One region of the Peribacillus aracenensis genome, then DNA from elsewhere that is predicted to be linked to it. Evidence: riboswitches for the same ligand, from Rfam matches in the RefSeq annotation. Region 1 holds a riboswitch; the other holds the start of a gene.
What was found. A riboswitch is a leader RNA that binds a small molecule or an ion and turns the genes downstream of it on or off. The one in region 1 is predicted to bind cyclic di-AMP.

Region 1 (16,796 bases):
CTTTCTTCATCGTCCCCATGCAGGAAACGATCATTTTTTTCATTAATGGGCCCGCCAAATTGTGCATTGATTTCCTTAACCACTTGATCTAAAAAATCATCGGATAGTATTGGATTATTAGTTTTTTTGTGCATGTGTTTTTCAACAACCCTTTCTGGAAATCGTTGTTAGGATCAATAATGAAGGATACGTTATCAACATAACCTCACTGATAATAAATTATTCTTTCTATAGCGAACATTTTCACTCGCTTTTACATTTCACGGAAGCGTTTATAATAAACAGTTATATTTCGCTTAGAGATTAGGGTATGGGGATATGTTAGTGGATCATTTTACAACCAGAGGGGTGAACCCGATGTGGAAATGGCCCAATTACCTCTTGGTAATTGGGCGGGGGTATATTCATTTCATTTAGGGAACAACTGCCTTAAATATGTTATTAGCTGATCACGAAGTTCAGGTCGTTTCATGGCGAAATCTAATGAAGCTTGGAGGAAGCCGAATTTATCGCCAACGTCATATCGATTTCCTTTGATGATATACGAGTATATTGGTTCCTTTTCTAACAGAAGGTCTAAAGCTTCGGTAAGCTGGATCTCCCCATTCCGATCGGGCTGTGCGGTTTCAAGGATTTTAAAAATCGCAGGTGATAAAATATATCGTCCAATAATCGCCTGTGTTGATGGTGCATCCTCCACTTTTGGCTTCTCCACCAAGTTTCTTACCAGAAATATATCCTCATATCGTCCTTGGAAATTTACGATCCCATACTTGGATACATCGGCAGGTGATACATCCTTACATCCGATAATGCTCGTACGAACCTTGTTATACCGTTCCATTAACTGCTTCAAAGCTGGAACCGGGCTATCCACGATATCATCCCCTAACAAGACGGCAAAAGGTTCGTCTCCGATAAAAGTTTTGGCACATAAAACTGCATGCCCCAGGCCTAAAGGTTCCTTTTGTCTTACATAGTGGATATCCACCATGTTGGAAATGTTCTCCACGATTTTAAGCAGTTCATTTTGACCTTTCATTTGCAGAAGCATTTCAAGTTCAATGGATTTATCGAAATGATCTTCGATTGCACGTTTGTTTTTCCCTGTAACGATGATAATATCTGTAATCCCTGATTGTACCGCTTCCTCGATAATATATTGAATGGTCGGCTTATCGACAATCGGCAGCATTTCCTTTGGTTGAGCTTTCGTCGCAGGTAAAAATCGTGTTCCTAAACCGGCTGCTGGAATCACCGCTTTCTTTATCATAGCCCAGCCCCTTTTTAAGTTTCTTTAATATGCTTTTTGTTCTACCCTTCATTTTATGTGGTCATTGGTTGACCTATTTCAAAATGGGTTAAAATAAATCCCTGAAATAGAATAGATTTACCTTTGAAGCAAATATTATGGATATATGAATTGAGTCAAGAGGTGTATATTTTGCCAATTGAAAATCAAGAGAGAGTTCAAATCCTTTTTGCCTTACTCGTCATTGTTTTATATCTTTCTCCTTTATTCATCCTTGGGGAAAATGCGCATATTCGCGTACATGATAATTTGGATTCCAACCTTGCCTGGTATAAAGTCCTTTCAGAGAGCGGTGAGTTATTCGGTGCAATAGACGCCAAAATTCCCCAGATTATGAATGGACTTCCTCGAAATGCATTTGGCAGTGAGTTCAGTATTATCGTGTGGCTTCATTCACTTTTTCCGACAATGGTTGCATATGCAATGAGCCAGGCATTAACAAGGTTTATTGCATTCTTTGGTATGTATATCCTATTAAAGAAACATTTGATTACAGGATCCCGATCAGGCTGGATTAGGGTTGGAACATCCTTAGCCTTTGCCCTTACCCCATTCTGGCCATCGGGAATGCTCAGTACACTTGGAATGCCGCTTGCACTTTGGGCTTTCTTGAATATTCGCAGCAAGGACCATTCTTGGAAGAATTATTTAGTCCTTACACTTTTACCGCTTTATTCAAGCATCGTACTTGGCTTTTTCTTTTTCCTTGTTGCAATGGGGTTTCTTTGGCTAACGGATTTAATCAGGAAAAAAGGATGGAATATAACGTTTCTTCTTTCAATCGTGTATATGACGGTCATTTTTGGAATGGTGGAGTATCGTTTGGTCGCTTCATTCATTTTTGATTCAGAGCCAAACAGCAGAGATGAGTATTTTCACGCAAGGCTGCCCCTCGAGTGGGTCATTAAACTTACATTCAAAAATTTCGTTCTTGGCCATACGCATGTCATGACTGTACATGCGCTTATCATCCTGCCGATTACCATTTTCGCCTTTTATATTATTCTGACCAAAAAACTGTGGAGACAGGAAAAGGTATATGTTTTTTTATTTTGCTTGAATTTTATCCTCTCAGTGTGGTACGCATTTTGGTTTTATAAAGGCTGGCTTCCTTTAACGGAAAGGTTTCACACCCTGGATACCTTTAATTTTGCCAGATTTCACTTCTTAAGGCCGATGGTCATTTACGTGGGGTTTGCCCTCGCGATAAAGATTATTTGGGAACACAGCGATTATGCTAAGAAAACCCTTTCTATTTTCATCGCCGTTCAAATTATGATCTTAATGGGATTCAATGAGGAAATCACTCATAATAAAAAACCTTCTTTTAAAGAGTTCTATTCAGTAAGCCTTTTTCGGGAAATAAAAGATCATATTGGCCTTCCACAGGAAGAATATCGTGTTGCCAGCATTGGGCTGCATCCTGCAATTGCACAATTTAATGGATTTTACACGCTAGATAGCTATAACAATTTCTATCCGCTTACTTACAAACATCAATTTCGTCAAATAATTGAAAACGAATTGGCTAAGAATAAAAACATCAGAATCTACTTTGATGAATGGGGAGGACGTTGTTACCTATTTGCCGATGAGCTTGGGAAGCATTATATGTTCAAGAAAAGCTCGAAGAAAGAGCTGGAAAATTTAGACCTTAATATGGATGCTTTTAAAGGATTAGGTGGCAAGTATATATTTTCTGCCATACCAATTAACAACGCGGAGGAAAACGGATTGGTACTAGATAGGATTTTCGTAAAAAAAGGAAGTGTATGGAAAATTTATTTATACAGAGTCATGTGAAAAGGGGGGGAATAAAGTGAATTCACCGATACTGACGATTGTTGTACCTTGTTATAACGAAGAAAGCGTATTGCAGGATACCATTTCCCAGCTTTGTGGATTGGTGAGGGGATTAGTCGAAGAAAACGTTGTTTCTGGTCAAAGTAAAATTCTATTGGTTGACGATGGAAGTAAAGATCAAACATGGAAGATCATTTATAAGGAAACGATTAATAATGAATTTGTTCGTGGGCTAAAGCTTTCCCGGAATGCAGGACATCAAAATGCACTCCTGGCAGGATTGTTTACAGCTAAAGAAGCCTCGGATTGTGTGATTTCCATTGATGCAGATTTACAAGATGATATTCAAGTCATCCCTGAATTCATCCGGAAATTCAATGAAGGATGTGAAATTGTATACGGTGTCCGCCAAAAAAGGGACCTTGATTCATTTTTCAAACGAACATCTGCAACTGGTTTTTATAAAATGATGAACAAGATGGGGGTTAACCTTGTCTATAATCATGCGGATTTCCGGCTAATGAGTAAACGGGCGATCGCGGAGTTGGAACGATTTGATGAAACGAATCTTTTTTTACGGGGAATCGTACCGCTTATTGGGTTTAAGACGGACTCTGTTTATTATGATCGAAAAGAAAGATTGGCTGGGGAAACGAAATATCCATTTAAGAAGATGGTTGCTTTTGCGCTTGATGGCATTACTTCCTTTTCAGTTACACCGATCCGGCTTGTATTATGGCTAGGATGTTTTTCATTTTTCATTAGCTTACTCTTTGGATCTTACTTTTTATGGTTAAAGTTTTATGGGCAGACCGAGACTGGATGGACTTCATTAATCACCTCCATATGGTTGATCGGTGGCCTACAGTTGATTGCTGTCGGCTTGATTGGGGAATATATCGGTAAAATCTATAATGAATCCAAACGCCGGCCTAAATATATAGTTGATCTGGACCTATTTAATCCGCTCGATTTAAAAAAACGGGAGCAACTAGACAATGAACGGAACAGTATTGAAAAACTATCTAAAACACACTAACTCCTTTATCCGCTTTTTATTGGTTGGGATAGTCAATACAGCGCTTGGGCTTTCCCTTATGCTTTTTCTCATGAATGTTCTTGAATTATCTTACTGGGTCTCCACCTTTATCGGTAATGGTACGGGAGCTGTAACGAGTTTTCTTTTGAACAGGACTTTTACCTTTAAAAGTGATATAGAATGGCGGAGAGGAGTTGCACGTTTCTTTTGCGTCATCCTGATCTGTTATTCCGCCGCATATTCTTTAGGCCAAGCTATTGCGGAATCAATGGAAGGATCCGTTCATTTACCCATACAACAAAATGTGGCTGTGATGATAGGAGCCATTTTTTACACAGTTCTCAACTATATTGGCCAGAAATACTTTGTCTTTAAAAAAAGCAATTTAAGGCCAATTCAAGAAGGCAGGAACTAATTAGGATGGAGCAGTGTGATAATGCCCCCGATTGACGGGAATTAAAGTGGAATCGGAAAGAGAAAATCAATGCAAGTATAACGACGACTCAAGCTGGGGGCAGATCTGTTTCACTTCATCCTCTTCAAGTGGCAATCATTTATTCCTTTTATGACCATCTTTTGTTCATTCACTCCTTGTTTTTTTCTTTTTGGACGTTTATTTACCTCCGTTCCTCCCTTCGAACCATTTGTTTGCATGACTTATGTAATATACGTCAAGAATAAAACCTCGCATACAAAAAAAAATTATATTTCTGTGCAAAATTTTCATTTACATTTCCATTTCACGGGAGTATGATAATCAACAGTTTCATATTTCTAAATCGCTTAAACCTTATGGTGCGGGGGACCCGGTATTGGGATTGTTACTACAATCCAAGGGGTGAATCCTTTCAAGGTAGGGCTACTCTTAGGTCCGAATCCGACAGCTAACCTCGTAAGCGTTATATGAGAAGGAAGGTGGAGCTTGTTAGACAAAAAAATTGATGTCTACAGGTCTATTTAGTTATGACTTGTAGGCATTTTTCTATTTCTTCTTGTATTTTGCTACAGCTGGGTAACTTAAATTTAATATGGTGGTGAATACTTGATGTTATCTTCTATAAAGAGATTCCTGATTGGGAGACCTCTAAAATCAAATGCACTTGGTGAACAAAAGCTTAACAAAACAAAGGCTTTGGCGATATTATCTTCTGATGCTTTGTCTTCTGTTGCTTATGGACCTGAGCAAATATTGATCGTTCTGATCACTGTCGGTGCTGCAGCATTCTGGTATTCCCTTCCTATCGCAATCGGCGTATTGATCCTGTTAACCGCCTTGATCTTGTCCTATAGACAGATCATTTTCGCTTATCCGCATGGCGGGGGGGCATATGTGGTTTCAAAAAACAATTTGGGAGTCAATCCAGGGCTGATAGCTGGAGGATCCTTATTGGTGGATTATATTTTAACTGTGGCTGTTAGTGTTTCTGCAGGTACGGATGCAATCACGTCCGCTTTTCCCGGCCTGCATTCATATAATGTCATCATAGCCATCATTTTCGTCATTCTGCTTACAATCCTGAACTTGCGGGGGGTTACGGAGTCGGCCTCTGTTTTGGCCTATCCGGTGTACCTATTCGTTTTAGCATTGTTCATCTTGATTGGTGTCGGGATTTACAAGATTTTGACAGGGGGAGTTTCACCTGAATTGCACACGCCCATCGGGACTCCGGTAGCGGGCATCAGTTTATTCATACTGCTAAGAGCATTTGCGTCAGGAAGCTCCGCATTGACAGGAGTCGAAGCTATTTCCAATGCAATTCCGAACTTTAAAGATCCGGCCCCGAATAATGCGGCGAAAACTTTAATAGCGATGGGTTCCTTATTAGCTGTATTATTTTCGGGAATCGTATTCTTAGCCTATTATTTAAGCATCGTCCCTAGCGCAGAGGTAACAGTCGTCTCCCAGGTTGCTGAAGAGATCTTTGGTCGGAATTTCATGTATTTCTTCATTCAAGGTACGACTGCCTTGATCTTGATACTTGCGGCCAATACTGGCTATTCGGCCTTCCCTCTGCTTGCGGTAAATCTAGCGAAGGATAAATTCATACCGAGGGCGTTTACGATCAGAGGGGACCGATTAGGGTATTCCAATGGAATAATCATACTGGGACTTGCCTCGATCATCTTAATAGTCTCATTTGAAGGACATACAGAAAATCTCATTCCGCTTTATGCTGTAGGGGTATTCATTCCATTTACTCTGTCCCAGACCGGGATGATTGTTAAATGGATCCGCGAAAAGCCAAAAGGCTGGATGTTGAAATTAACCATTAATTCAATTGGTGCCATTATTAGCTTTATCGTCACGATGATATTCTTCTTGACCAAGTTTACTCAGGTTTGGCCTGTTTTGATTTTTATACCTATTATCCTGTTAATTTTTCATCGAATCAGAAAGCATTACGAAGCAGTTGGTGACCAACTAAGGATTACAACATGTGAGCCGATCTTGCCAATTGAAGGAAATATCATTATCGTCCCTGTTGCCGGGATAACTCATGTGGTCGAGAACTCTTTAAATTATGCAAAATCTCTTTCAGCGCATCAAGTCATTGCCGTTTATGTTGCTTTTGAAAGAGAAGATGAAAAGAAATTCGGAGAAAAATGGAAAAAGTGGCAGCCGGATGTCCGACTGGTTACACTGAATTCTTATTACAGAAGTATCATTCAGCCATTAACAAAATTCGTGGATACGGTTGAACATAAGGCGAGTGAATCCAATTATAAAGTTACGGTGATCATCCCCCAATTCATTCCGAAGAAGGGCTGGCACAATATTCTTCATAACCAATCAAGTTTACTGATCCGTGCCTACTTACTTTATAGAAGGAATGTGGTTGTTACGACTGTGCCATATCATTTGAAGAAGTAAGTTACAGGATGTAAGAAATATAGAAGCCTAGACTGCAGGCAAACTTGAACTGCCTCGTAAATGTTAGACACCAAACTAACATTTATGGGGTGTTTTTTTATGGCTTGTACATATTGGGCGTTTATTTCAGCTCCAGGCACTCGCTTTCCGCAGGCGGTACTGAAGCGTCCTCGGCTTGCGCCTTCGTGGGTCTCCCTTATGGACGCGCTTTTCCCGCAGGAGTCTCGCACACCCACTCCAATCAACTTGGTTATAGCATTTAATTTAGAAACCAAACCTGGGGATTTGAAGGTGTTGCTTCGGGGCAGTTGTTTCCTTCATTTGATGAAAGAGTCGTTTTCCGAACTCCTTGTGTCTACAAACTGATAGGAAGCCTAAATATGGTTTTCTTTTTTTTATAATCTTATAAATAAAAAGACAGTCCCTACAGAATCTTTTCTTGAAGAAGAACATTAATTAAAAACTCAATAAATTCACAATAACGATTAATGCTAATGAAACCCATACAAGAAAAAGGATTGCAGTAAGATGTGGGGATAAGGCATAATGATTTAAATTTTTTCAGTCAAAAGGATTTTGGAAATACTTGTCGAAAATTATAAAAACAACGCTCATGTTGATAATAGCCAGGCATGGGAAGAATGATGAACGGCTCTCCTGAAACGCGAAGAAATGTGGATGACCCTCTCGGCCGTACTCATGGCAAACGACTACTGTAGTAAATCTCTAATTGCAAGCCAAGCTTAGTGAAAGCATGAAAGTCATTGTATCAATGTTGCGAAATTATCACTGCTTGCAAAAGTTTCAAGGGTAAAGGAACTGGGTGACAATGCAATATAAAAGGAGCGTGATGGTAGTTGAACATCATTCAGAACTTCAATACCTTCGACTATTTTCCATTCCAGCCGGAATTTGAGATTCTATCGGATTACTATATAGAATATAAACAAAGAAATTCTGACCATTCAACTACATTATTCTATCAATTTAAAATCAATCGGGATTTAATGAATCCAATGTCCGTCATTCCCGATGGGTGCATCGACATATTATTTTATTGCGATCCCGATAGCCCCTCCGCAGATGTATGCGGGAGTGTCCTCAAGTACAAAACGATAAACTTTCAGGCTAATTGTGAATATTTCGGTGTGAGGTTTTTGCCTAAGCAGGAAACCCAGCATTTTAAATATTCCATGAAGGAGGTAATCAATCGCCAAATCCCCTTAGCCGATATGGTGAAAATTGGACCTGCCATTATGGAAAGGTTAATAAATGAACGGGATTTTCGTAGAAGAATAAAGCTGTTCAAAGAAGAAATAGGGATTAATATTTTTGCGTGTAATGAGTTGCCTGCCATTATAGAATATTCCTTGGACAAAATATATTCTTCCAAAGGAAATGTAAATATGAATCAATTAGCCGCTGAGACCGGATACTCTACAAGGTACTTGCGAAAGCAATTCGATGCCCATGTAGGGATGCCGCCCAAATTATTCAGCCAAATAGTGAGGTTCCAAAACTCCCTGCATATGTTATTGAACAAACGGGCCTTTACAGTTTGGGATGTGATTAATGAGAATGGATATTTTGATCAATCACATTTAATTAATGAATTTAAAAAATTTGGTTATATGACTCCTAATGAATTCATTAATGCCGTTTCAGGAAATTGTCAAACCCAATATAAAGTTATTGATATATAGTGATTAAGATCCCGTTCATACGAGATCTTTTTTTGTTTGGTTTTAATCCACGGCTTAAATATTCTGAATGTTCCGCTTTTTACAATAAAAAAATAATGCGCAGCCTTATTCTTTTAATAGATATACGATTGTTGTTTTTGAGATTTCCACTAGAAAGGGGAAACGATGGATGGGAAAAAAATATCAATTGTTCATTGAGGGGCGATGGGTTGATTCATTATCTGGAAGAACATTTGAATCACTTAATCCTGCAACAGATGAAGTGAATGCTGTAGTTGCCGAGGCTGGTCCGGAAGATGTTGATTTAGCGGTAAAAGCTGCACGAAGGGCGTTTGAATCTGGCCCATGGGCTGAAATGGCGCCGGGGGATAGGGGAAGGTTACTGAATAAAGTGGCACAGGCACTGTGGGAGAAAGCTGATATGCTGGCCGAAGTCGAATCACAAGATAACGGGCTGCCAATCAATGAAACAAAATTCATTGCGATGCCAGCCATGATAGATGTACTCGAATTTTATGCGGGGTTAGCAAATAAAGTCCAGGGAAGTACCCTTGCTTCTCCTAATAACCGGTTCAATTATACCTTGAAGGAGCCAATCGGTGTCATAGGAGCCATAGTGCCTTGGAACTTTCCTCTTATGCTGACGATGTGGAAGCTAGCCCCTGCTTTAGCGGCAGGCAATACGATCGTGATCAAACCAGCTGAGCAAACTCCTGTAAGCATTCTGGAAATGGTTAAAATCTTTCAAGAAGTCGGTATTCCAGATGGAGTCATCAATGTTATTCCGGGATACGGGAAGATAGCGGGGGATGCCCTCTCATCACATCCGGACGTCGATAAAATCGCTTTTACGGGTTCAACGAATACTGGCCGCCTAATCATGCAGGCAGCAAGTAAGAACTTAAAACCAATCAGCCTTGAATTAGGGGGGAAATCACCAAATATCGTTTTTGATGATGCCTCCATCGAGAATGCAGTGAATGGATCCATGTTTGGTATCTTCTTCGCCCAAGGCCAAGTATGCGCCTCGGGTACAAGACTTTTTGTGCAGGAAAGCATATATGATCGATTCATGGATTCATTCGTGAAGAAAGCACAATCCATCCGTGTAGGGAATCCTTTAGATCAAACGACCCAAATGGGACCGCAAGTTTCTTTACAGCAACTGAACAAAATTCAACAGTACGTAGCGGCCGGACTGGAACAGGGAGCTAATCTTGTCATGGGCGGCGAAAGAAACACGATGGCAGGAAAAGGCTATTTTTTCACGCCCACCGTTTTTGAGAATGTCACCAATGATATGACAATTGCCCGGGAAGAAATTTTTGGGCCGGTTTTGTCGGTCATCAAGTTCAAAGATGAAGAGGATGCATTGAACAAGGCAAATGACAGCTTGTATGGGCTGGCTTCAGGTTTATGGACCAATGATTTAAAACGGGCGCACCGTATGGTAAGGGGGTTAAAAGCGGGGACGGTGTATGTGAACACGTTTAGCATGCTTGATAGCACAGCCCCTTTTGGCGGCAGGAAGCAAAGTGGTTTTGGAAGGGAACTGGGCATCCAAGCGATGGATATGTATACGGAAACAAAAAACGTGTGGATTGATTTGAATGAGCAAGGCTTGAACTGGTATGGAGTTTAAGGGCAGGGATTTGATCAGCTCTTCTCACGGGTACTGGCTTAAGTTGGATTTCCTGCTATCCGCTTGATAAATCCGTATGATTGGGGTGGGTTTACTGAATATTGGCTATCTCTTCATCATATTGAATATGATTGTTTTAGGTCTTTCAATCCCGGCCGGCAGTATAGCAATGGCAACCATTCCCGTATGGCTGTTTACGGCAATGACGCTTGGCATCGCCTGTATGATCTTACTGCCAGCAGCGAAAATATACGAAAGAATCAAGTGGAAAGGGCTAGGATATAAAACGTACTTCGGGATATTCATGCAATCCCTTTTTACCGTTACATTATATACGGTCTTCCTGTTATATGGTTTGAAATACTCTAGTGTGATAGCGGCTGGAATCATAAATAGTATGGTGCCAGCCGTAACGCTGGTTCTTTCCTTCATATTATTGGGAGAGAGATTGAACATCCGTAAGGGCATAGCCATCATGCTAGCTGTTTCAGCTGTCCTGGTAATGGAGCTCGCAGGTGCGAGTACTGAGGGGGAATCCAGTGCATTAGGGATTGCTTTCATGATATTGGCAGTTGTGTCATTGGGATTGTTTTTTGTATATGCAAAGAAATTCGCAGTGGATGTGCCACCGGTGACAATGGCAGCAGGACTGTGCTTAATGGGGTTTCTAACTACGCTGCCGATGGCCATTCATGAGGCGATATCTTTTGATTGGGGAAAAATGACGCTTGGTTTATGGGGAGCTGTCATAGCCTATACCTTGCTTGGGTGGGTATTTGCTTATATTTTCACGTACTTAGGAATTTCAAAGGTTCCAGCAAGCACCATCGGGATGGCAACGGCAATCATCCCGATTACTGCAATGCTATATGCCGTGTTATTCCTGGGCGATAAATTACGAAAGGTCGATATCATTGCGACTGTTTTATTAATTCTATCGATATTCATTGCAGAATCAAAAGAAAGTGTAAAGGAAGGAAAAGAGTCCATGCCAGTTATCGGGAAAGATGATGCGGTAGGCAAATAAAATTTGCACTTTGTACACGAGTCACTTCGAGGGAAAGTTCACTTAAAAGATAGAATGATATTTTAACTATAAGGGAGAGGTTAATATGGAAAAGATGTCTAGTATGAAAGTGACGAGGGAGGATCACCCGCTTGATCCATTAACGGCCGAAGAACTTAAACTGACGGTCCAGATTTTAAAACGTGATAAAGGACTGGATGACCATTACCGCTTTGCTAACATCAGCTTACTGGAACCTGCAAAATCCATTGTTCTGGGTTATCGGGAAGAAAAACGAATCAATAGAGAAGCATTCTGTATCATCCTTCATAATAAAGAGGGAAAAACATATGAGGCTGTAGTTTCCTTAACGGAAGGCAGCATAAGGTCATGGAAACTTATTCCGGGAGTGCAGCCATCCATAATGGCTGATGAATTCATGGAGTGTCAGGAAGTCGTGAAAAGCCACCCTGAAATGAAGAAAGCCTTTGCCAAAAGAGGGCTTACGAATATGGATGATATCATGGTCGATCCATGGTCAGCAGGGAATTTTGGAATCGAAGAGGAAGTGGATGTACGAATCGTCAGGGCTTTATGTTATTACCGTACATCATTATATGATAATGGATATGCTCGTCCCATTTCAGGATTATATGTCCTTGTAGACTTAAATAAGATGGAAGTCATCAAGATTGTGGATAAAGGTGTCATGCCATTTCCGCCACTTGATGGAAATTATACACCTGATCAAGTAGGAAACATGAGGCAGGATGTTAAACCTTTGGAAATAGTCCAACCAAAAGGACCAAGTTTCACGACGGAAGGCCATGTGATAGATTGGCAAAAATGGAATATCCGTTTTGGTTTCAACTCCCGTGAAGGTCTTGTCCTTCATACGGTCAGTTACAATGATGATGGAGTGCAGCGGCCAATCCTGTATCGAGCTTCTTTATCCGAGATGGTGGTCCCTTATGGCGATCCAACAGATCCGGTGAACAGGAACAATGCTTTCGATGCAGGTGAATACGGCATTGGCATGTTGGCGAATTCACTTGAACTCGGGTGTGACTGCCTAGGTGAGATAAAGTACTTTGACGCGAATCTGGTGGATAGTAAAGGGAATGTAATTCATATTAAAAATGCAATTTGTTTACATGAGGAGGATTTTGGAATCGGGTGGAAACATACGGATTGGAGGACAGATCATGTTGAAGTTCGCCGTTCAAGAAGATTGGTCCTATCGAGCATTTCGACAGTTGGAAATTACGAATATGGATTTTATTGGTATTTCTTTCAGGATGGGACGATACAGTTTGAAGTGAAATTGACAGGAATATTGCATACACAAGCCATCGAACCTGACCGGAAGCACCCGCATGGCAATTTGGTTGCACCTCAATTATTTGCTGCACACCATCAGCATTTCTTTAATATGAGGCTTGATATGATGGTTGATGGAATTAAAAATTCAGTTTATGAAGTCAATACAAAAAGTATGGAAAAAGGACCGGACAACCCATATGGAAATGGCTTCTACCCAGTTTCGACTTTGCTTAAAAATGAATCCGATGCGGTTCGAGACCTTGATTTGCGTACAGCGCGCTTCTGGAAAATCGTCAATCCATCAAAAACGAATATATTGGGAGAGCCGGTTGGTTATAAATTGTTTGCCGGGGAGAACTGTTTCCCGTTCGCCCATGATGATTCACCCTTATTAAAACGGGCTGGATTTTTAAAACATCATTTTTGGGTGACGCCATTCGATCCTGAAGAACAGTTTGCATCAGGGAGATACCCAAACCAACATGCAGGTGGGGAAGGGTTGGAAGAGTGGGTTAAAGCCGAGCGCTCCATTGAAAATGAAGATGTGGTGGTCTGGTATAACATGGGCCACCATCATATAACCCGACCTGAAGATTGGCCAGTCATGCCTACTGCGTATATTAGCTTCATTTTGAAACCGACGGGCTTTTTCAATCGGAATCCAGCTCTTGACGTGCCTCCCTCAAAACCAAAGAATTCAGCTTGCCAGATGGGCGGTAATTCTTCCTGTCATTAAAAATAAATCGTTTCACTATTGCTCGTAAAGGGGGAAATGAATCGCATGCTGCTGCTGACCAGTTTTATGATAGTCATGGCATATACAGTTTACTTTTCTAAAAAAGCTCATCAGAAAAAAGAGCATATTGGCGTTAGCCTGGGAAAATGCATGGTCATGATGTTAAGCATGACCACAAGTTTAACCTTGAGTTTAATGCTGTCATTCCTATTGCCCGGCAAGCTGGCGGTTTTAACCGTCCTGGCTATCGCAATATGTGCAGTGGCAGCAGCAATCATCGGAAGGCCTTTCGGTTTAACAGCGGTTATGGAATCTTTATCAACAACTCTGATGGGCGCAATGATGGGAGCCATGCTTGGGGTCATGCTGCCTCTTGATTCACAAACTTTCATGCTAGTTTCGATGGATCTGATCTACCTTGCCAGTATATTCTTTGTGACTTTTTATATAAAAAGAGAGGATTTAAAAGAACTAAAAGGTGGGAGGGGATTTGCTCCTTTCTATCTGACCCTCTTGTTCTCCATCATCATTATCGGAACGACGGCTGTTTGGGAAAGTGATTATTTCAAGGTCGGTGATGATTCGGAAATGGATATGCAACATCATCAACATGGTGGGTAGCTGCAATAATGTTACTTTCATCAAAAAGGGCTGCATCTGCAGCCCTTTTTGTGTTGCGGAAACACTTCATAAAATTTCCAAGGGTCAATTCAAATAATGCGAACATATTAAAAGAAGACAAATTGAAATTTCCGCTTAGTTTTGAACATACATATATGGGGGTTGTAAATGGATATATTATTAGCTCTCTTACCGGCATTATTCTGGGGAAGCATCGTTTTATTTAATGTGAAACTCGGGGGAGGACCCTATAGTCAAACACTAGGTACAACGATTGGCGCCTTGATTTTTTCAATTGGTGTTTATATTTTTGCAGATATTAAGTTGTCACTCCTGGTGTTTGGAGTCGGAGTCGTATCTGGATTGTTTTGGGCCGTTGGACAAGCTAATCAGCTTAAGAGCATTGATTTAATGGGAGTTTCCAAAACCATGCCAATCTCAACAGGATTGCAGCTCATAGCAACCACTTTATTCGGGGTCATCGTTTTTAACGAATGGTCTACAAAGAAATCGATTATTTTAGGCGTTTTGGCTTTAGTCTTCATTATTATAGGAATCGTCTTGACCTCCTTGGAAGATAAAGAATCGAAAGAGGGCAAGTCGGGAAACTTGAAGAAAGGAATCGTTATTCTCCTCATCTCGACATTCGGTTATCTGGTTTATGTGGTCGTGGCCCGTCTTTTTGATGTTGACGGATGGTCAGCGTTGTTCCCTCAAGCGATAGGGATGGTGATAGGCGGTCTGTTATTGACTTTTAAACATAAACCGTTTAACAAATATACGATTCGCAATATCATTCCGGGATTGATATGGGCTGCAGGGAACATGTTTTTATTCATATCCCAGCCCCGTGTAGGCGTGGCTACTAGTTTTTCCCTTTCACAAATGGGCATAGTCATCTCAACTATTGGCGGGATCATCATTTTACGTGAAAAGAAAACGAAGCGCCAACTAATTGGTATTGTAATTGGAATTATCTTGATCATCATAGCTGGGATTATGCTCGGGTTGGCAAAAAGTTAATAATTGGAGGGTGATTAAATGTATACAGATTTAGAAGGTAAAGTCGTTGTTATAACGGGTTCATCCACTGGTTTAGGAAAAGCGATGGCCATTCGCTTTGCTAAGGAAAAGGCAAAGGTCGTGGTTAATTATCGTACTAAATTAGAGGAAGCAGATAGTGTAATGGAAGAAATCAAAACAAGTGGTGGGGAAGCCATTGCAGTTAAAGGCGATGTCACCATTGAAGAAGATGTGATTAACCTTGTTCAATCAGCGGTAAATAATTTCGGGAAACTCGATATATTCATCAATAATGCAGGAATTGAAAATCCTGTACCATCTCACGAGATGCCGTTAAGTGACTGGAATAAGGTTATTAATACCAATTTAACCGGAAATTTCCTTGGGTGCCGTGAAGCTATCAAGTATTTTGTCGAGAACGATATTAAAGGGAATGTTATAAACATGTCCAGTGTACATGAAATGATTCCCTGGCCTTTATTCGTTCACTATGCGGCAAGCAAGGGCGGGGTGAAGCTGCTTACGGAAACCCTGGCTCTTGAATATGCACCAAAAGGAATCCGTGTGAACAGCATTGGTCCCGGAGCCATCGCCACGCCAATAAATGCCGACAAGCTTGAAGATTCCGAAAAGAAAAAAGATCTTGAAAGCATGATTCCGATGGGGTATATCGGAAAGCCTGAAGAAATTGCTGCGGTTGCTGCATGGCTGGCATCTTTAGAGTCCAGTTATGTAACGGGCATCACTCTATTCGCTGACGGGGGAATGACAAAATACCCTGCATTCCAAGCGGGAAGAGGATGAAGGTAGTTTAATTTGATGCAATAAGAATCCCAGCAGGATCATTCCTGCTGGGATTCTTGTTAAACATGCATTAACGAGTATGATGATTATACCAGCTAATGAAGTTATCGACGACCGTATCGATAAACTGGACAGTCGACTCATGTGTAAGCTTGCCTTCATTATCGATTTTATCATGAACTGCACCAACATATACTTCATTTCCGGGAAGGAGCGGGGAAGAGATGCCTAATGCGAATAGGATCTCACGTAAATGCAATTGAGCTTTAACCGTTCCTAATTGCCCCATTGACGCACCCATGATCCATGAAGGTTTGCCGATCAAGACTTTATCGACACGTGATAACCAATCGATTGCATTGCCCAATACGCCTGGAATCGTACCATTGTATTCAGGTGTTACCCACAAGACTGCATCTGCTTCAGCCACTTTGCTTTTAAATTCTTTTACAACTAATGGAGGGTCATTTTCAATATCTTGATCATAAAAAGGTAAATCCCGAATGGTCAAGATTTCGAGATCAAATCGATCTTGATATCTAGTTTGAATATATTTTGCTAGCTTAAGGTTGTAAGACTCTTTACGAATACTTCCCACTATTGCAACAACTTTCATCTTCAATACCTCCAAGGATTTGTAATGGATAATCATGTAAATGTGTTCCACTTACCTATTATAATTGGAATATAGGTGAAAGGGAAAAAGGATGCTTGAGAAATAATCATTCTGCGGATCGCCCATCATTCACACCACGATGGAAATGCTTTTCCATGACATAGCCAAAAAAGGAGGCAAGCATTTGTTGAAACAGCATGCCAAGTACAACGGGAACAGCGACGGCAGCAGGGAAATAGGTTGTTGCAAGGACGGCTCCAGCACTGATGTTTCGCATACCGCCTGTAAATGTCAAG
Region 2 (16,796 bases), on a different contig from region 1:
AAAGTGCGTTGAAAAAAATGTCACAAGGCTTTTCATTGACCTATCGGGCGTTCATACAATAGATGGTGCATCCGCCCACCAGCTGTCGCAATTGATTGAATCCTTACATTTGATCGGTATTGAAACAACCCTTTCAGGACTTCGGCCGGAAATAGCCGTGACTGCCGTTAAGCTTCAACTTCCTTTTGATAAAGTGACGATAAAGTCCACTCTTGCCCAGGCAATCAGTACGATCAAATAATACATACATATCCAGGGCATGGGATGCTCGCTATAAACTTCATCGAGAAGACCTCCATATGGGGGTCTTCTCGCATGTATAAGTGATGCTGCATTCAAAATAGGTATAGGGCCCATAAAGCAAAAGCCGGAACCTGTTGGATTATTCAATATTGGCAAAGACGGCTAGATCTACTTTATTGCCAACCACTAAAAGCATATCATTTTCATGGATATCCTGATCTGGTGAGGGGGCTATGATGATTTCTCCATTACTCACTATGGCAATGACGCTGATATTATATTTTGCCCGTAGATCAAGCTCCCTGAGGCTTTTTCCCTTCATGCTCATGGGCAGGATGATTTCCTCGATATTGTATTCTTTAGAGAGCTCTATATAGTTCAGCATGTTAGGGGACAGGAGCTGATTCGCGACCCGTTCCCCCATATCCCTCTCAGGATAGATAACCCAGTCGGCTCCGACTTTAGTGAGCACCTGACCGTGATTTTTATTAAGTGCTTTGGCAATGACTTTATCGACCCCAAGCTCTTTTAAAAGCAAGGTAGTTAAAATGCTCGATTGCATGTCATTTCCGATGGCTACGATGACACAATCGAAATTCCGGATTCCGATTGACCTCAAAGTCTCTTCTTCTGTCGTATCCGCCATGATCGCATGGGTAACGCTCAGTTCCGCATTCTCTACTCTTTCCTCGTTGACATCAACACCCAATACCTCTTGGCCAGCCGTATATAATCTATGGGCCACACTGGTTCCGAACCTGCCTAAACCGATCACGGCATATTGTCGTTTTCCCATCTATTACACTCCTTCATTTATGTTTAACCAATCATGATTTTCCCTTTTGGACGTCGGAACGGATCTGGTTTGCGCCTCATAGCGATGGCAAAGGCCAAAGTCAAAGGACCCACACGGCCTGCAAACATCGTGAAAATGATGAGCATCCGGCCAACCGGTGATAATTCGGGGGTCAACCCCATTGAAAGTCCCACGGTGGCGAATGCTGAAGTGGCTTCAAACAAAATCATCAAGAAATCAGTTCCGCTTTCAGTGATGGTCAGCAGAATGGAGATGATTGAAACCATGAATACGCCAATGAATGTAACGGATAATGCTTTAAAGATCGTTTCACTCACAATGCGATGACGGAATAATACCACATCACCCTTTCCTTTAATCTGTGACCAAACCGTTCCGACAAGCGTTGCTAATGTCGTAGTTTTAATTCCGCCGCCAGTCGATCCGGGCGAAGCCCCGACGAACATCAAGAAAATGATGAGCAGTAATGTAGGTTGAGTTAAATCAGGGATATTCAACGTATTGGAGCCTGCCGTCCTAGGTGTAACCGATTGAAATAATGAGGACAGCGTTTTACCCATGAAAGATAAAGGCTGCAATGTCTTGGCATTACCTAACTCGAATAAAAAGATTAAAATTGCGCCGACAATCGTAAGTGCCAAGCTAGTCGTCAGAACAACCTTCGTATGTATGGATAAACGATGGGTATCACGGTATTCGTATAGTTCATTCATCACGATAAAACCTATTCCGCCAAACGTGATGAGGAAGACGACCGTAAGGGTTACGAATGGATCCGATACATAAGGGGTCAAACTCTTGAATTCCCCCATTAAATCAAAGCCGGCATTATTGAAATTCGATATGGAATGAAAAACCCCGTAATAGATTGCCTTTCCGATTGGCATGTCAAAAGAAAAGCGAATCGATAGAATGAGGGCACCCATGCCCTCAATGATGGCCGTGAAAATTAAAAGCCGTTTCACTAATCTGACTACACCCGACATGGATAGATTATTTAAAGACTCTTGCAGAACTAGCCTGCCTTTTAAAGAAATCTTTTTGCCTACTAATAAAAAGAAAAACGTCGCAAATGTCATAAACCCTAAGCCGCCTATCTGAATCAGTGTTAAGATGAGCAACTCACCAAAAGTGGTGAAGGTCGATCCCGTATCCACTACGACAAGTCCTGTTACACAAGTAGCGGAGGTTGCGGTGAATAAAGCATCCAGAAAAGAAAGACCATTGCCATTTTCAGTGGAAATCGGCAGGGTTAATAAATAGGCCCCAATAAGTATCAGGATGGCAAAGCCGAGTACAAGTATTTTTGGCGGATCCAATAAATTTTTTGTCATTCTCAAATAAATCATCCCTACCTATAAAAAAATTGTGTAAAACTGTATGATGTTTTAATCATCAATCTGCTTTCAGAATCTTTTTAAAGGCATAATAAAAAGACCAGCGAAAACTTCGAACAGTTCTTTTGCCACAAAAAGCGTGAAAAAAACTCCCGAAATAGGCGGTCTTATGACCTCCTTCGCTTTAGCCGACGAAGTTAGCTGACGGGTAGGATGGCGAAAGAGCTGATCTCATCCCTTCTGCAAGGCAGAATTAACCCCAATTGATTGGGTCCTCCGTACTCAATTCCCTTGAGTTTAGGCCGAAATGCATTAAATTGATAAACGTATTCTACTCCCATCATTTAGCAGTTGTAAACCCCTAAATCGTAAAAAAATATTTCTTTAACAAGACTGAAAATTTACGTTTCATTTACATTTTAAAAACGTATTGACAAATATTAGTTAGCACATTATGATAGGTTCGATTAAACGATTATGATAACCGGCACCGATGTACTTTATTCAATACTTTCAAGCGGAACACGCTATTGCCAATCAAAATTTCTAATATATATATATTATGTTTCTTTTGTAAATGATAAAGGAAAAAGCATTGCATTCGTATTTAAAGATTCAAGACATTTTACTAAAAAGGCGGGCAATTATGGAGAAAACGTTCAATAGATATGTTATTAATGCTACAGGCAAGGGTGGCCAGACATATTTAACACAATGCCAGGATAAAGATGCACTAAGGAAATGGATAGCCGATCATGAGGATCAAATCATCATGGATGAGTTAAGGATAACGGATAAGAAAAAGAATCCGTTTTTAAAATTGTTTTCCCTAAGGTAAATCAACTAAAATCCCAACATCATTAGCGGTATTATTCAATTATGAAATCCCTGTGTACTATCCGGGAACGCTGAGCGAAAAATCCATATCTTGTTTTGCTTTTAAACTCATTTATTTAAAAATGAGTTTTTTTGCTATGAAAACCTCTTCCGTTGGAAATATAGAGCGGAGGCCAATTTATTCAGGTTTAAAGGCATGTTGATGGAACATGCCTTTGATGATTCGTTCATTGTATGAATGTACGCAATTGGCTGATGAAGTTCAAGATTTGAAAATGGATTTTCGCCATTTCTTCCGCCGTCTGCTCTTCACAATTTTCCAGCCACTCAGTAATCACCCCTAAAATCGCAGATGTCAGGAAGGCGTGCATATACATGCGGAATGCTTCATCTTTAGCTGCTGGATGCTGGCTGATCAAACGCTCCAACAGTACTTCACCGAATACTCGCTTTATTTTTTTTGCAAAAGAAGGATCGCCCTGATCACCAAGAATGGCCCTCAATGCGTGGGCATGTTCACTGATGAATTGAAAAATCTCTACGAAGGGCGGGTAAAGCTGCTGTTGATGAAGAGCCATAAAAGCCTCTTTCGGCAAAATGGCAGTAATGCGAGTTTGAAGTTCTTTTAACAATTCCTGCTGTAAGTGATCCATCAATTCATATTTATCTGTGTAATGCAAATAGAATGTGCCCCGATTAATGTTGGCGCGCTCTGCAATTTTCTTTACTGATACATGTGAGAACCCTTCTGCTTCTACGAGTGCAATGAAATGATAATGTATCTGCATTTTCGTCTTTTGTACCATATCCTCATGAATCGATGCCATGGAATGTCTCCTTCACTGAACATTTTTCCAAATGTGTTGATTGTATTAGACCAAATGCTGCCTTAGAATGATGATACACTCAACACCGTGTTAATTAAAGAGGGAGGATGTGTGTACATTGGAAAACGCGATTTCCATTGAAGGAATTGCCAAAGGTTTTCATCAGAAAAAGGTCATTCAGCCATTGAGCCTGAGTATTGAAAAAAACGGGATTTTTGGCTTGCTAGGTCCATCCGGATGCGGAAAGACGACCTTGATTAAAATGATTGTCGGATTGATTAAGCCCGATGCGGGTAAAGTCACGGTTCTGGATCATGAAGTGCCAAATCAAGCACTGTTAATGGATGTCGGCTATATGGCACAGTCCGATGCTTTATATACAGAACTGACCGGAGCTGAAAATCTCGAATTTTTTGCGAAGCTATACCGTTTTTCGAAAAAGGAACGAAGGGAACGCATTCAATATGCAGCTGAAATCGTACAGTTGACGAATGACTTGAATGTTCGGGTTGCGCATTATTCCGGGGGAATGAAACGCCGTCTGTCACTGGCGGCGGCACTCATCCAAAATCCGGCGATTCTCATTTTGGATGAACCGACAGTAGGAATAGACCCTTTGCTGAAACAATCGATTTGGCAGGAACTTGAGCGTTTAAGAAACGAAGATCATAAGACGATCATCATCACGACGCATGTGATGGATGAAGCGGAAAGATGCGATAAACTGGCGATGCTGCGTGAAGGTGAAATCATCGCGGCAGGAACCCCGGCAGCTTTAAAAACACAATTTGCCGCGGAAACGCTTGATGATGTTTTTTTAAGGATTGGAGGTGGCCTAAAGTGAGAATGGCCTCTCTAGTTACTCGAATTACCCAGCAGCTGCGCAGGGATCGAAGGACACTCGCTTTATTTTTCCTGGCTCCATTGCTCATTTTAACGCTCATGAATTTTATTTTCGATACAGAAGCAAGTGATTTGAAACTCGTTGTTACAGGCAGTGATGAAACCATGGTCAAAGCATTGAAACAAGCGGATTTTCAAGTAACGGCTGCTGAGGAATTTTCTCAGGAAAAAATGATTGAAAATGATACGGATGGCTGGCTGCAAGTTGAAAATGGCAAAATGAAACTGACACTATTGAACGACGAACCGTCCCGTGCAAAGGCTGTTCAAATGCAAATGCTGCATGCTTTGCAAGGAAATGAAAACAACACGCCTTCAATTGAGGAGCGATATGTATACGGGGATGCCGACACAAAGGGGTTTGATACTTTCAGTCCGATGCTTGTCAGCTTTTTCGTCTTCTTCTTTGTATTTTTAATAGCGGGAATCGCGCTTTTGAAAGAGCGTACAAGTGGTACGCTGGAACGGCTGCTTGCCACCCCGATTAAAAGATACGAAATCGTAGCGGGCTATGTGATCGGATATGGCTTATTTGCTCTCGTTCAAACCATAATTGTCGTCCTATATGCTGTCAATGTATTGGATATCGTCCTTGTTGGCTCCATTTGGCTCGTTTTACTGACGAATATATTGGTCGCGCTCGTTGCATTATCGCTCGGTACATTACTATCTAGTTTCGCGGCATCCGAATTCCAAATGGTACAATTCATACCGCTGGTCATCGTGCCGCAAGTCTTCTTTACAGGGATTTTCCCATTGGATGGCATGTCGGACTGGCTGCAAAAAATCGGCAAGATCATGCCTCTCTATTATGCATCGGATGCCATGAACGGCATTATGTACAAAGGCTTCACGTTCAATGAGGTATTACTGGACCTCCTCATTCTCCTTGCATTTGCAGCCGTTTTTATCACCATCAATATTATTAGTTTAAAAAAGTACCGGGCACTTTAAAATGAACCATCTAAAAAAAGCCGGATTCCTGGAACAAGGGGAACCGGCTTTTTTTGTTTTGCTGGACATACTTTTGAGTTGAAAAGGACTAGGTATTACCATGCCTATACCTTTTTGACCATGACCTTTTCATTGTTATAATCTGATTCGCCATTGAATGCAAAGCCGTATTTCTTATACAAATGAAGGGCGGCCTGATTATCTTCAACTATGCTTAAATAGATTTCAGGACAATCATATTCTTCTATTAATCTTTTTATTAAAGCCTCCAACAAGATATTCCCAAGCCCGAATCCCTGATGTTCAGCGTCAATGAAAAAGCGGTCTAACCACACTCTGCCATTTTCGCCTTCCCCAGGGAAAAAACCATACATCGCAAAACCAACCAAGGTATCATCCGAATAAAGCCCAACCGGTCTGTAATATTTACATTCCTTCGCGTCTTTTAAACATTGCTCAGTCGTTTCGATGTAAGCCTTTTGCTTTTCATTTATTTGCAATTTCAAAATATCCATTACATTTTCGTTCGAGACTTCTTGTATAGTGGTTTTCATCATTTATTTTCCTTCCTCATTTCGCACCTGGTTATCCGTTTTGTTATCATGATATATTAATACACTAAGGTATATGGTTACCATATAGTCAAGAGGAGAGATCGTGATGTCCGATGGAAATGTAGGCAAATATTTTACTACTGGCGAATTCGCCAAATTATGCAATGTAAAAAAACAAACGCTCATTCATTATGATGAGATTGGGCTTCTTACTCCTGATTTAAAAAACGAAAAGGGCTATCGGTATTACTCTTATCAACAATTCGAAGTTTTTTCGGTCATCACGCTTTTAAAAGAATTCAATATGCCTTTGAAAGAGATCAAATGGTTTCTTACCAACAGGTCACCTATGGAACTAATTGAGCTTTTCAAAGAAAAGACCATAGAATTAGAAAAAAAGATAAAGAACCTTCACAGAGTGCAGAAAATCATTGAAACGAAAATATACCTCACTGAAAAAGCGATTTGTATGGATGACTCTCAAATCACCTTGAAACTTCAGGAGGAAGAACAGCTCTTCCTTAGTGAATCCATCCTGAACTCTTCTGATGCCGAATTCTTAAAATCTACATCTGACTTCATTGATTTCTGTAATGAAAATGAATTTTACACAGGATTCCCTATCGGGGCCATGATTAGTAAAGAAAACATCATCGACGGGAATCATGATGACTATTCATTTTTGTACACGAAAGTCATGGGAAAAGCCCCCACGTTCTATTCAAAACCGAAGGGACTCTATGTTATTGCCTATCATAAAGGCAGTTATAAAAATATCTCCGAAACGTACGAAAGAATATTACAATTCATGGCGAGTGAAAACTTGAACCTCAAATCGTTTGCATACGAAGAATACATCTTGGATGAAGTCGCGGTAAAGGGGTATGAAAACTACCTGACGCAAATCATGGTTGAAGTGGAATGAGGCTTGGGAGAGAATCACATAGTTCGGTCGAGGACTAAAACATGCGAATGAATCATTCCAAGCAATCCATTAGCCTTGAAAAGCTGCATCTTGACGAATATACTGGCAGTTTTCTAAATGACAGGTTTATATTCTGCAGTTTGTTGACGGGTTCTTAAAGTTGTCCTAGGATAGAAGGACATGCAAAGATTGGTAAGAAATAGAAGGGGGAGCTATATGTCTCTAAAATCGGTCATGCTTTCCCTATTGCTGTCGCAAGCAGTGTTTTTGTGCGGTTTGCCTTTTTTCCTTCAGCTCCGATTATATTTGAATCCTTTAGTGATCATCGTTGTCTGGTTTTGTATACTTCTTTTCGTTTCGTTTGCAGTTCTTTTTTTTCGAGGTGAAACGGTCCGAATACCGCGCCTTTTGTGGCAGGCAATACTCTTTGGCTACAGTTTATCATTATTGGTTTTGCTGTTCTTTCGACCAGAAGGGCAGGTATATTCGTATAATTTGGTCCCCTTTTCTACGATTCTTTTATATTTATCGAACGATATGAACGGGCTTGTGTCATTTTATAACCTTAGCGCCAATGTGGGGCTGTTCATTCCATTCGGGCTGTATTTGTTGTCGAGGGAAGGGAAAGAACCCTCCGCAAAAAGGAAATTTCTTTATCCATTACTTTCGATTTCGGCCATCGAAATCTGTCAGTTTGTTTTTCGGCGCGGAAGCTTGGATGTCGATGACCTTATCTTGAATATGGTTGGTGTTTATCTGGGGTACGTTCTGTATCCATTGTTCACGAGAGTGGCAGTGTTCCGTCCTGGAAAAGTAAAGGGATGAGAGGCAGTACAAATATTTTAAAGGAAAGGATGTTTTTTCATGTATAGTACGTTAGAAGAATTATCGAGCCATCCGGTGTTTCATTATTTTGCAGCGATATCCGAAATCCCGAGAGGATCGGCTAATGAAAAAGCGATCAGTGACTATTTGGTTCACTTCGCTAAGGATAGGAACCTGGAGGTGATCCAGGATGAAGCGCTGAATGTGATTATCAAAAAGCCTGCCACAATGGGATATGAAAGTGCACCTACCGTCATTATCCAGGGGCATATGGATATGGTTTGCGAAAAGAACAAGGGCACGCTTCATGATTTCGAGAAAGATCCGCTTCAATTAAGGATTGTGGGAGACATGTTGTATGCGACGGACACAACATTGGGGGCGGATAATGGAGTGGCTGTTGCGTATGCTTTGGCATTATTGGATGCAAATGATATTCCGCATCCCTCTCTTGAAATAGTCATAACGACAGAAGAAGAAACGACAATGAACGGTGCACTTGCAGTGGATCCGGCTCACTTCAAGGGGAAAATGATGATCAATATCGATTCGGAGGAAGATGGAAAGCTGCTGGTCAGCTCTGCAGGAGGAATACGCGTGCGGCAGGTCCTGCCAATCGGATGGGAATCGGCTTCAATTGTTGATGCTGTATCTTATAACATCAGGATTAAAGGGCTGAAAGGCGGACACTCCGGTATGTCCATCCATAAGGAAAGAGGGAACTCCAATAAACTTTTGGGCAGAGTATTACATGAATTAACGGCAGATTTCCCTTGCTACATACAGCAAATGAACGGGGGGCTGAAAGGGAATGCCATTCCTCGTGAAGCAGAGGTGACTGTACTGATTCATGCAGAAGATGTTCAGAAGATAATGGAGAGACTTCAACAATGGGAGAATACTTTTAAAAATGAACTGCAATCTTCCGACCCTGAGGTATTGATCAGGTTTGAAAAAATCGAAACGGTTTCTTCAAATGTTTTTTCCAAAGAGACGTTGACTAAAGCCATTACTTCCTTACTGGTAATCCCGCATGGCGTTCAAGGAATGAGCATGGGAATAGAAGGATTAGTGGAAAGTTCGACGAATCTAGGGGTCGTTACAACAAATGAAGCGGAAATGATATTCGAAAGTGAAATCAGGAGTTCGCTCAAAAGCATCAAATATAATATGGTCACGCAAGCAAAGGCGATTGCCGACATGCTTGGGTGCGAGCTATTGGTTGACGCGGATTATCCCGAGTGGCCCTATAATCCTGATTCGAAACTCAAGAAATTATTTGAAGAGACATACAAAGAAAAATATCATGAAGATATTGAAATCATCGCTGTGCATGCAGGGATCGAGTGTGGGGTATTCATAGATAAGATACCAGGGTTGGATACTGTTTCAATCGGGCCGGATATGTTTTCCGTACATACACCTGAAGAACATTTAAGCATCCCGTCGACCATAAACAACTGGGAATACTTTGTTTACACATTAAAGAGAATGAAGGATTTATAAAGGACAGTTGAATTCAATAGATTTAGAGACATCCTATCGTTAATTGATAGGATGTCTTTTTTTTAGTTGATAAAGAATAGACCGTTGATTTCCTCTCCAGGCACTCGCTTTCCGCGGGCGGTCCGGGAGCCTCCTCGGCGTCGCCTGCGGGGTCTCCCCTGGACGCGCATTTCCCGCAGGAGTCTCGCGCCTTCCGTTCCAATCAACTTTGTTTAAAACATTAGATTGAAGTCTTTTTGTCTAAAAACGGGGTTCGGGATGGTCTCATTCCGACGATGATTAAGGCTGGGTCGTTGATTTCCTCTCCAGGCACTCGCTTTCCGCGGGGTCCGGGAGCCTCCTCGGCGCTTTTGCGTCTGTGGGGTCTCCCCTGGACTCGCATTTCCCGCAGGAGTCTCGTACCTTCCATTCCAATCAACAGAGACGTTTGTTTAATGAAAACCGTAGGCTAGTCTCTTCCGAACCAAGTTTTAGACCAGGTTATCCCTGATGTTTTTTTACTGTAACCCTCAATGGATTGAAGAAATTTGCGATACTCCTGCCGAATTACTGGCTAGCCGAGACCCCACAGGCGCTTGCTTTGATGAGGCTGGCAGACAGTCGGCGGAAAGGGAGCGGATTTTTGAAAATCAATCGGAACGTTAAATAAAAAACATGCAGGCTAAATACATTCTGAAAGAAACAGAGGTTTCTTTACAATCGTTATAAAATAATCTATTGTAAAGAAAACCTATCATTCAATCTAAAGTATTGTTCTAAATCATTATGTATAGAGGAAGGTATATGGAAATATGGATGTAAAGTATAGAATGGTCGTAGAACAAATGGAGAAAGAAATAGTAGAAGGAAAATATACATTAAATACTAAGTTACCTACTGAAGAAGAGTTGATGAAGAGGTTCGAGGTCAGCAGGAATACGATTAGAAAAGCGATCAATATATTGGTTGAGCAGGGCTATATCTATCAAGTGCAAGGAAGCGGCATATTCCTAAGGGAATTTACCAGACCGGGCTGCATTTCGATGAGGGATATGAGTGGCTTAACCAAAGTGTTTCCGAATGATGAAATGAAAAGTAAAGTGTTAAAGTTAGAACTGATAGAAGCTGATGAAAAATTGGCCAAACAAATGAAATGTCAGGTAAAAACCAAAATCTATAACCTCAAACGGGTTAGATACTTAAATGGTGCACCCATTGTAATAGAAGAGTCCTTTTTCAATAAAGACATCATCCCCATCTTAAATAAAGAAATCGCAAATGGTTCCATTTATGAATATATTGTCGAGGATTTGAAGTTGAATATCGGATTTGCAGATAAAATCATTTCGTGTGAAAAACTAAATGACGATGATGCCAAGCTTTTGGACTTGCAGCCAGGAGATCCGACCTTAATTGTTGAAAGTACGGTCTTTTTAAAAGCGGGAGCCGTTTTTGATTTATCAATCGAGAAATATAATTATACTACTGCCAAACTGTTAACATTGACTTAAAAAGGTGGTGTGAATTGGAGTTATCAATTCACACCACCTTTTTAAGTCCGCGGTTATGGTTCATTTTTCATTTTTTCCAACTATCCCATAAAACAAAATCTTCATGATATCTTCAGTCAAAGGCAGGATGCTTTGATAAACCTCTTCCCGTTGGATGTATTCATTCAACGCTTTTATATAAAATAAAATCGCTTCATTGGATAAATTCGGGTCGACATATCCTTGTTCCTTCCCTTGGTTAAACAGATCAATGAAGCGTGGCAGAGCCTTTTCTGTATATATTTTTTCCATATAATTGACTCCGGAAGTATATTCCCTCATTAAATATTGATAAAAATCTTCATGAATGTGTTTCGCAGTTTCATTCTTCGTGAACATCAGCTGCTTTATTTTTTCAGGGAAAGCAATGTTGCTTGTAAGTATTTGTTCAAATTCGTCCAAGGCCTTATTTGTATAATGAATAAAAACCTCATGAATCAAGTTATGTTTACTTTCGAAGTAATTATATATCGTTACTTGAGATACATTTGCTTTTTTTGCTATTTCTCCAATAGAAATCTTTTGGACACCGTACTCCATGAATAAAGCTAAGGCAGCCTCTAGTATATTCAGTTTTTTTTGTTCCCTGCGGCGTTGAAATCCGTCCATTTATTTCACCTCAACTTTAGTTTAATTAAAAATATGTAATAGAACAATAAAATAAGTTCATAAACTATTGTCAGGAATTATTATTTTATATATTATGAACTAAATCAATTAAAATATTTCATAATTCTTTCGTATCTAAACCAATGAGGAAGAGGTGGATGAGGAATGTCAGTGTTGAAAACAACGGATTTAACGAAAAAGTTTGGAAAGTTTACCGCTTTAAATGGGGTGAACATTGAAGTGAATAAAGGTGAGGTGTTTGGATTCATCGGTCCTAATGGTGCTGGAAAATCAACAACGATCCGTGTGTTGCTCGGGATTTTAAAAGCGACGGATGGGGAAGCGAAGATTTTTGGCATGGATGCATGGAAAGATGCCGTTGAAATTCACAAGCGGATCGCGTATGTTCCAGGAGATGTAAACCTATGGCCCAACTTAACAGGCGGGGAAGTCATTGACCTATTTGTTGAATTACGCGGGGCAAACAATAAAAGCAGACGTGAAGAACTTATGAAAAGATTCGATTTGGATCCTTCCAAGAAATGCGGGACATATTCAAAAGGGAACCGGCAAAAGGTTGCTTTGATTGCTGCTTTCTCATCTGATGCCGACCTTTATATATTGGATGAACCAACATCAGGTCTAGATCCATTGATGGAAAGGGTTTTCCAGGAATGTGTGATGGACGCGAAAAATGAAGGGAAAAGCATATTGCTTTCCAGTCATATTCTTTCTGAAGTGGAAAGATTATGCGATAAAGTGGGCATCATTCGGCAAGGGCAAATAATTGAAACGGGGACATTGGATGAGTTACGTCATTTAACGAGAACAAGCTTGCTTGTCGAAACGAAGCAGCCTATTCCTGCTTTAGGGAATGTAAACGGAGTTCGGGATATCGTGATGAAAGACCAAGCACTTTCATTCCAAGTGGATACGGATGAATTGGATAATGTCATGAAGTATTTAAGCCAGTTTGGGATTGTTAAATTGGAAAGCGCGCCGCCTACATTGGAGGATTTATTCATGCGCCATTATGAAGGTGTAAGGAAGACTTCTGATTCTGGGGCGGGAGGTGCGTTATAATGGCGAACCAGTCCTATCATAATACAGGAAGACTCTCCCGATTCATCGTACGGCAAGATCGGATTCGGATCCCTGTTTGGATAATTTCCTTATCCGTCCTTTCATGTATGGTTGCGATGGCTTTCACAGATCTGTACCCGACTGGGCTAGAAAGGCAAACCATTGCAGAAACGATGAAGAACCCTGCAATGACTGCGATGGTGGGGAAGGGTTACGGCCTGGATGACTATACAAACGGAGCGATGATGGCGCATCAAATGTTACTGTTAACCGCTATGGCCGTGGGGATAATGAGTATTTTACTTGTTACGCGCCATACACGCACAGATGAAGAGGATGGCCGTATTGAAATGATCCGTTCTTTGCCGGCTGGCCGGTTGGCCAATTTATATGCAACCATTTCCGTATCGTTTGGAACGAATGCATTAATCGCGATAATAATGGGTTTCGGTTTGTATGCTCTGGGAATTGAAAGCATGGATTTGGAAGGTTCCCTTATGTATGGAGCAGCTTTAGGGGCAACAGGTATTTTCTTCTCGGCGATAACGGCATTATTTGCCCAGCTTACGGAGAGTGCGCGAGGTACGATTGGTTATTCCATCACTGTATTGCTTCTCTCCTATCTTATTCGGGCGATTGGGGACGTTAGCAATGAAACCCTTTCCTGGTTTTCTCCATTGGGTTGGGTTCTAGGTTCAGAAGTATATGTGAAAAATTATTGGTGGCCCATCATCCTTACGATCGGTGCGGCAATCACTTTGGTTGCCCTATCTCTATATTTAAATGCCATCAGGGATTTGGAAGCTGGATTCATACCGGCTAAGCCAGGCAGGAAATATGCTTCATCGTTTTTAAAAAGTCCGCTTGGCCTTGCGCTAAGGCTTCAGCGTATAGGATTAATTGCGTGGGCAGCCGGGATGTTCGTTTTGGGAGCATCTTACGGTTCCGTTTTAGGTGATTTGGAATCCTTTTTTGCAAAAAATGAAATGATGGCCGAACTATTGACGCCTGTTGAAGGCTATTCGCTGACAGAACAATTTTTGACGATGTTGATGTCAGTCATCTCCATGATTTGCACCATTCCGCCTTTAATGGCGATGTTAAAGCTTAAAGGGGAAGAAAAAAAGAATCATACTGAACATTTACTGAGCCGCGCTGTATCACGTACAAGGCTTATGGGCAGCTATCTTATCATCTCCGTCATGGCCGGTTTTCTCATGATTACGCTTGCTGCAATCGGTCTTTGGGCAGTCGGGAATTCGGTGATGGATGAAGGGATTGCTTTCGGGACTTTATATAGCGCAGCAATGGTCTACCTGCCTGCAATGTGGATCATGATTGGTCTCGGTGTGCTGTTTATTGGCTTTGCACCGAAATTATCTGGCTTGACTTGGCTTTACTTGACATACTCAATCTTAGTCGTTTATTTAGGGGGAATGCTACAATTTCCGGAATGGATGGGTAAACTAACACCATTTGGCCATATTCCGAAACTTCCTATTGAAGATATGGACTTCATGAAAGTATCCATACTTACCATCATGGCCATCGTATTATTGACTGTTGGCTTTATCGGATATAACAAGCGGGACATCCGGGGTTGACGATTCAACCATGATTCTATTAATCCTGCAAAAAGCCTGATTTCTCGATGTTTCAATGAGAATTCAGGCTTTTATTGGTTTTCAGCGATGGGGCAGCAATAATAGTACACCTAGCGCAATGATGATAAAGAATAGATAGCTTTCGAATTTCTTCGCAGGAATTCGCTTATTCATGAAGATTCCGAGACCTGTCGCCAGTAATATGGCTGGAATGGAATAAACGTAGAGAATTAATGAATCGGCTGTCCACAGTCCGCCTAGCGCATGCCCCGTCACGACAAGGATTCCGGATATAAGAAAATGGGCCTGCAATGTTCCGCGGAATCGATCCGGACTCCATCTTCTTAAAGTTCCATAGACGACGACCGGCACTCCATTAAAGTTATAGGCGCTGCCGAGGACTCCCGACGCGAAACCGAACGGCCATACCCAGCCCTTCGAGGTGAGTAACGGTTTATCCACAGCTTGGAAAAGCTTTTGCTTAAGAAGGGAGTATCCTCCATATGCCATCAAAAAAACACCGAGTGCAGAAGTAATGATCATCGAAGGTGCGTAATGGAGCAAAGCGAGGCCGGCTGGTATGCCGATGACCGTTGCAAGCGCGAGCCTGATTATTACCGAACGTTCGATATGACGCCATCCGCTAACGACGGTTAGTGAGGCAACGGTAAGACCTGCCAACCCAATCAGGGAAACCGAAGTATTAAGCGGAATGTGTAGTAAGGCAAGCAGAGGCATGCTGACTATCGCTTCACCGAACCCGAACATCGTCCGCATCAAGGCGCCGATAAAGACTGCACCAACCACCAATAAGATGCTGCTGATCGTCATCATGTAACCTCCTGAAACAAAAATTCACCTTTCTGTAATTATACCATACCAATCGGGTTTTGGTTTGGGGGAGCCTTGACTTGAAACGGGTTACTTCGGGCTTTTATAGCTATTTGTGACGTGTTTGATATGTGTTTTAATAGAGAGGTACACACTACTTATCTTTGTTTCTTAGGAGTCAGGAATGAGGCTTAAATAACGGGTGTATATTTTGAGATGTTGATTTATTTTGATGTGAGGGTTTTCTAACAGATTAATAGAGGTAACGAAGGATTGTTTGTTACTGGATTCAGGACAGGGCTAATCGGCAGTTACGAATCGGTTGCAATCAAAATCCAGGAACTTCAAGCGATCGGAATCGATAAGATCCTATTAACTTTTCGGAATGCACTACAAGAATTACCGGACTTTTATAAAAACGTAAACAATCGTTTGGAATCAGAGTTCATAAAGAAATAAATATGGACAAGGAATGTTGGGGGAATGGTAAACCACTGAAATAAGAAAGGCTGCCATATGGTAGTCTTTTTCATTTGAACTCTTTAAAAACAAGACTAGATTATCCTTAGTCAATGATCACCAGCTTTGCATGTAACATCTCTCCTGTCTTTGGGGATTTGTTTACCTCTTTTCCTCTATTGAAGTACTCCCTTATTTTTCTAGATAAAGAATCCGGGCCATAATGGGGAACAAAAATGATAAGCAATAATAGCGAAAAACTAAGAAAACTGGAATGTTGAACGCAAAAAACATATTAGGGCCATCCAGGGAATAAAATGAAGGGAATATTTTGAAGGAAAGGGGGGCAGTGCATGTGAAAATCCATGTGGTGAATAGGGGGGATTCTTTGTGGGGAATCTCCCAGCAATATGGTGTCAGTACCAACCGGATTGTTCGGGTCAATGGCCTTGAAAATCCAGATAAGCTGGTGATTGGCCTAGCACTTTTGATTCCTGAACCTTATCTTCAGTACAGGGTTCAGCAAGGGGATACTCTAAATGAAATCGCAAATCAGTTTGGAACTGCGGTACAGGAAATCATGCAATCGAATCGCATCACAAACCCTTCTGCTATCTATCCAGGGCAGAGACTAACCATTCCGGTTATTTATCATACCGTAAGGGAACGGGATACTCTTTATGATATAGCAAGACGTTATGGAACGACCGTTCAAGCCATTATGCAGATGAATCGGATTACAGATCCGTCCAATATTCATATCGGACGGATAATAAGGATTCCCCAAAAACCAAAGCCCATCATTGAGGTAAATGGTTTTACAAACGTTTACGGGCAAGCCGGGGCGGAGCAGGTACGTGATGTAGCCTACGATTTGACCTACGTAAGTCCATTTGGTTATAGAATGAGGAAAGATGGGAGCTTAGAAGTCATGGATGACACCCCGACGATAC

Region 2: linked by a shared signal. The riboswitch ahead of N0M92_RS07375 (TrkH family potassium uptake protein) and the one ahead of N0M92_RS02875 (APC family permease) in region 1 are both predicted to bind cyclic di-AMP.

The regions. Positions count from the first base shown of each region.
Region 1 covers NZ_JANZMJ010000002.1:39,972-56,767, forward strand. Annotated here, with positions in the region: gene N0M92_RS02850 (bacitracin ABC transporter ATP-binding protein) at 1-134, opposite strand, end outside; gene galU (UTP--glucose-1-phosphate uridylyltransferase GalU) at 410-1,273, opposite strand; gene N0M92_RS02860 (DUF6044 family protein) at 1,451-3,115, shown strand; gene N0M92_RS02865 (glycosyltransferase family 2 protein) at 3,132-4,154, shown strand; gene N0M92_RS02870 (GtrA family protein) at 4,114-4,569, shown strand; cyclic di-AMP (ydaO/yuaA leader) riboswitch at 4,925-5,069, shown strand; gene N0M92_RS02875 (APC family permease) at 5,200-7,026, shown strand; gene N0M92_RS02880 (helix-turn-helix domain-containing protein) at 7,884-8,729, shown strand; gene N0M92_RS02885 (aldehyde dehydrogenase family protein) at 8,899-10,371, shown strand; gene N0M92_RS02890 (DMT family transporter) at 10,448-11,398, shown strand; gene N0M92_RS02895 (primary-amine oxidase) at 11,484-13,436, shown strand; gene N0M92_RS02900 (hypothetical protein) at 13,473-14,057, shown strand; gene N0M92_RS02905 (GRP family sugar transporter) at 14,226-15,080, shown strand; gene N0M92_RS02910 (SDR family oxidoreductase) at 15,099-15,884, shown strand; gene N0M92_RS02915 (NADPH-dependent FMN reductase) at 15,955-16,500, opposite strand; gene N0M92_RS02920 (bile acid:sodium symporter family protein) at 16,607-16,796, opposite strand, start outside.
Region 2 covers NZ_JANZMJ010000005.1:76,552-93,347, reverse strand. Annotated here, with positions in the region: gene N0M92_RS07385 (STAS domain-containing protein) at 1-241, shown strand, start outside; gene N0M92_RS07380 (potassium channel family protein) at 383-1,039, opposite strand; gene N0M92_RS07375 (TrkH family potassium uptake protein) at 1,063-2,394, opposite strand; cyclic di-AMP (ydaO/yuaA leader) riboswitch at 2,569-2,711, opposite strand; gene N0M92_RS07370 (hypothetical protein) at 3,044-3,235, shown strand; gene N0M92_RS07365 (TetR/AcrR family transcriptional regulator) at 3,462-4,061, opposite strand; gene N0M92_RS07360 (ABC transporter ATP-binding protein) at 4,180-4,905, shown strand; gene N0M92_RS07355 (ABC transporter permease) at 4,902-5,918, shown strand; gene N0M92_RS07350 (GNAT family N-acetyltransferase) at 6,023-6,472, opposite strand; gene N0M92_RS07345 (MerR family transcriptional regulator) at 6,579-7,397, shown strand; gene N0M92_RS07340 (VanZ family protein) at 7,614-8,222, shown strand; gene N0M92_RS07335 (aminoacyl-histidine dipeptidase) at 8,262-9,728, shown strand; gene N0M92_RS07330 (GntR family transcriptional regulator) at 10,520-11,218, shown strand; gene N0M92_RS07325 (TetR/AcrR family transcriptional regulator) at 11,279-11,866, opposite strand; gene N0M92_RS07320 (ABC transporter ATP-binding protein) at 12,032-12,949, shown strand; gene N0M92_RS07315 (ABC transporter permease) at 12,949-14,553, shown strand; gene N0M92_RS07310 (sulfite exporter TauE/SafE family protein) at 14,635-15,387, opposite strand; gene N0M92_RS07305 (hypothetical protein) at 15,658-15,843, shown strand; gene N0M92_RS07300 (LysM peptidoglycan-binding domain-containing protein) at 16,199-16,796, shown strand, end outside.